Regions from separate parts of the Bradyrhizobium sp. ORS 285 genome, predicted to be linked through region 1. Evidence: riboswitches for the same ligand, from Rfam matches in the RefSeq annotation. Region 1 holds a riboswitch; the other holds the start of a gene.
What was found. A riboswitch is a leader RNA that binds a small molecule or an ion and turns the genes downstream of it on or off. The one in region 1 is predicted to bind S-adenosylmethionine.
Positions count from the first base shown of each region.

Region 2: another riboswitch for S-adenosylmethionine. It lies ahead of BRAD285_RS28655 (homoserine O-acetyltransferase); the one in region 1 lies ahead of BRAD285_RS31090 (O-succinylhomoserine sulfhydrylase).

Region 1 is NZ_LT859959.1:6,912,285-6,914,478, forward strand. It holds gene BRAD285_RS31085 (2'-deoxycytidine 5'-triphosphate deaminase) at 1-644, opposite strand, end outside; SAM riboswitch at 757-836, shown strand; gene BRAD285_RS31090 (O-succinylhomoserine sulfhydrylase) at 915-2,111, shown strand; gene BRAD285_RS31095 (GDSL-type esterase/lipase family protein) at 2,187-2,194, opposite strand, start outside.
Region 2 is NZ_LT859959.1:6,389,750-6,391,943, reverse strand. It holds gene BRAD285_RS28660 (chorismate mutase) at 1-646, opposite strand, end outside; SAM riboswitch at 845-924, shown strand; gene BRAD285_RS28655 (homoserine O-acetyltransferase) at 1,016-2,194, shown strand, end outside.

The DNA.
Region 1 (2,194 bases):
TAGCCATTGGCATTGCTGCCCGAGAGGTCGACGGACAGAGCGACACCGCCGGCGAGATCGGCGTCGTCGCGATCGACCAGCCGCTCGGCCTCGTGCAGCGCGATCAGCTCGTCCTCGGACAAGACCGCGTCGCGGTAGCGGAAGCGGACCTGGGAGAGGCGGGAGCCTTCGCGCAACAAGACGGGGAACGTCTTCGGGCTGATCTCGGCATAGAGCGGGCCGTGATAGCCGGCGCCGATCATGTCGAAGCGCCGGGTGCCGTCGGCGATCACGCGGGTGAACACGTCGAGCCGCCCGGTCGAGCTCTTCGGATTGGCGGCGGCGACGATGTCCTTCGGCAGCGCCAGGCTCTCCAAGAGCGGCACGATGTAGACGCAGTTGGTCTCCAGCACCGCGCCGTCGGCCAGCGCGATTTCGTGCAGCTTCAGTTCGTCGATGCGCTCCGCGACCGTGGAGCCCGGCCCCGGCAGGAAGCTCGCGCGCACGCGGTAGGCGACGTCGCCGAGGCGCAAATCCAGGCTCGCCGGCTGGATCTGGCTCTCGACGAAGTCGTATTCGGGAATGATCAGGCCGGCCTCGGCCATCGCCACGATCATGCGGTCGGGCAGGATGCCATGGGCGTCGGCGGGAAGCGAAAACGGCAAGACCTGATCCTTTGCAGGCGCCGGAATGGCGGCTATGCGAGCCTATATAGGGTCTTTTGACCGGTTATCCGATGGCTGGCTTGACGGAAAGGCCGGGTGAGACTAAGAGCACGACTTATCCCGTGGTGATTTGAGCCGGCCGGCTTGCAGCCACGTTAAATAAGTCGCTAAACAGGCCGGGGACGATTGTGATCCCGGCCGTGAGGAGTTTTCCCAGGCCGGTTTTTTTGTGCCCATCGCGAGAAGAGCGGTGGTCACGATGGAGGTCACATGTCGAAGTCCCCCGCGTCGTTCGCCCACTACCGTCCTGAAACCCGGCTGGTGCATTCCGGCGGCCTGAGGTCCGAATTCGGCGAGACCGCCGAGGCGCTGTACCTCACGCAAGGGTTCGTCTACGCCACCGCCGAGGAGTGCGAGGCGCGCTTCAAGGGCGAGGATCCCGGCTTCATCTATTCGCGCTTCTCCAACCCGACCACGGCGATGTTCGAGCGCCGCATGATCGAGCTCGAAGGCGCCGAGGCGTGCCGTTCGGCGGCGACCGGCATGGCCGCCGTCACCACCGCGATCCTCGCGCCCTTGCGCGCCGGCGACCACGTCGTGGCGGCGAAGGCGCTGTTCGGCTCCTGCCGATACGTGGTGGAAGACCTGCTGCCGCGCTACGGCATCCAATCCACCCTGGTCGACGGCCTCGATCTCGACCAGTGGCAGAAGGCTATCAGGCCGAACACCAAGTCGTTCTTCCTGGAGAGCCCGACCAATCCGACGCTCGACGTGATGGACATTCCGGCGATCGCCGAGATCGCGCACGCCCATGGCGCACGGCTGATCGTCGACAACGTGTTCGCGACGCCGATCTGGCAGAGCCCGCTGGCGCTCGGCGCCGATGTCGTCGTGTACTCCGCGACCAAGCACATCGACGGCCAGGGCCGCTGCCTCGGCGGCGTGATCCTGTCGTCGGAGGCGTTCATCGCCGAGCACATCCACAATTTCATGCGCCAGACCGGCCCGTCGATCTCGCCGTTCAACGCCTGGGTGCTGCTGAAGGGGCTCGAGACCCTGGCCGTGCGCGTGCGCGCGCAGACCGAGACGGCGGCGAAGGTGGCGGACTTCCTTGCCGCGCATCCGAAGATCTCGCGGCTGATCTATCCGGGCCGCGAGGACCATCCGCAGGCCGCGACGGTCAGGAAGCAGATGCGCGCCGGCTCGACGCTGGTCGGCTTCGAGGTCAAGGGCGGCAAGGCCGGCGCGTTCCGCACGCTCAACGGCCTGAAGCTCGCGCGGATCTCCAACAATCTCGGCGACTCCAAGACGCTGGTCACGCATCCCGCGACGACCACGCATCAGCGGCTGTCGCCGCAGGCCCGCGCCGAGCTAGGGATCAGCGAGGGCTTCATCCGCTTCTCCGCGGGCCTTGAGCATGCCGACGATCTGATCGAGGATCTCGACGCGGCCTTGAAGGCCGCGTAGCGAATGGCGAAGTCGGAGTAGCGAGTAGTAGGTCCTCATCCCTATTCGCTACTCGCTAGTCCCTACTCGCCCTCGTCACATCG
Region 2 (2,194 bases), 520 kb from region 1:
CCCGTGAGACCTGCGCATTCCATCCGGAGACGCGGATGCTCCAGGTCTCGACCTCCAGCAGCATCGCGTCGTCGGCGACGCGCGAGACCGCGAACACCGGCAGAGCGGCCGGATGGTCGGCGCGCTCGATGAAGGGCAGCCGCGCGATGATCTTCGGCGCGCCCACGGGCTCCAGCGTGATCCACCACGGCGTATGCCCCGAGGTCGTCGACACCAGTGCCAGATCGCCCTTCGAGCGGGCCACCGCTTCGACGGCGGCCTGGGCGCTGAAATGCGCGACATACGGCACCACGAAGCCGAAATGGAACCTTGCGGAATCGCGCATCGCGGACTCGCCGACAGACACGTCGGCATGCACCGAGAACGGCGCCTGCACATAGGTGAAGGTCGAGACGATCACGCGCCAGATGCCCTCGACGGTGTCGAGCGGCAGGATGCCGCGATGCCGCTGCACCAGGCGGCGCATCATGTCCGCCTCGCGCGCGGGGCGGAATGCCGAGCCGACCTCCTGGGTCTTCTTGACCTTGATCAGCCGGTCGATGATGTCGGCCCGCTGCATCAGCAAGTGATGGACCTGCTCGTCGATCGCGTCGATCTCCTTGCGCAGATCGGCCAGGGAGGGCGGGGCAGGGGGCGGGTTCGACATGGGCGTGGTCACTCTGCGCGGGCCACGTCTTGACGCGCGGCCGACTGGAACGGATGCCGTTCTCTCCGATGCGCCGGGCCCGCGCAACAGCAAGTTTACCTTGTGCTGCCTAGGCTTGGCTGGACTGCAGCGGCGGCGGGCCGGTTCGTCCGGCAACCCCGGCTTGCCTTGACGCGGAGCGCCCGCGGGACTAGTTTCTGCCTGTTCCGTGGTCATTTGAGCCGGCCGGCTTGCAGCCACGTTAAAAAACTCGCTAAACAGGCCGGGGACGTTATCGATCCCGGCCGAACCCCAGTTCAGGCCGGGTTTTTCATGGCCTGATATGTCACGTGGTTCGGGAGCCCTTGCCGGAAGGCCGGGGTGAAAGACATGACAGGCCTGACGCCGAAATCCACCTCCGCGCTGCGCAGCGTTGCGCCGGAAGAGCGTTCGCACGAGGTCGACCATCCGAGCTCGCTGGTCGCGCAGTTCGGCGCCGACAAGCCGCTGAAGCTCGATTGCGGCATCGACCTCGCGCCGTTCCAGATCGCCTACCAGACCTATGGCGAGCTCAACGCCGACAAGTCGAATGCGGTCCTGATCTGCCACGCGCTGACCGGCGACCAGCATGTCGCCAACCGCCATCCGATGACCGGCAAGCCCGGCTGGTGGGAGACGCTGGTCGGTCCGGGCCGGCCGCTCGATCCGGCGCGCTACTTCATCATCTGCTCCAACGTGATCGGCGGCTGCATGGGCTCGACCGGGCCGGCGTCGCTGAATCCTGCGACCGGCAAGGTCTGGGGTCTCGACTTCCCGATCATCACCATCCCCGACATGGTGCGCGCGCAGGCGATGCTGATCGATCATCTCGGCATCGACACCCTGTTCGCCGTGGTCGGCGGCTCGATGGGCGGCATGCAGGCGCTGCAATGGACGGTGGCCTATCCGCACCGCGTGTTCGCCAATCTCGCGATCGCCTGCGCGACCCGGCACTCGGCGCAGAACATCGCCTTCCATGAGCTCGGCCGCCAGGCCGTGATGGCCGATCCCGAATGGGATCACGGCCGCTACGCCGACAAGGCCACGCATCCGCATCGCGGCCTCGCGGTGGCGCGGATGGCCGCGCACATCACCTATCTCTCGGACGCCGCGCTGCATCGCAAGTTCGGCCGCCGCATGCAGGACCGCGAGCTGCCGACCTTCTCGTTCGACGCCGATTTCCAGGTCGAGAGCTATCTGCGCTACCAGGGCTCGTCCTTCGTCGAGCGCTTCGACGCCAACTCCTATCTCTATCTGACGCGCGCGATGGACTATTTCGACATCGCCGCCGACCATGACGGTGTCCTTGCGGCGGCGTTCCGCGGCATCCAGACCCGGTTCTGCGTGGTGTCGTTCACCAGCGACTGGCTGTTTCCAACCTCGGAGTCGCGGGCGCTGGTGCATGCGCTGAACGCCTCCAGCGCGCGGGTGTCGTTCGCGGAGATCGAGACCGACAAGGGACATGATGCGTTCCTGCTCGACGTGCCCGAGTTCTTCGAGATCGCCAGCGCCTTTCTCGATTCGGCCGGC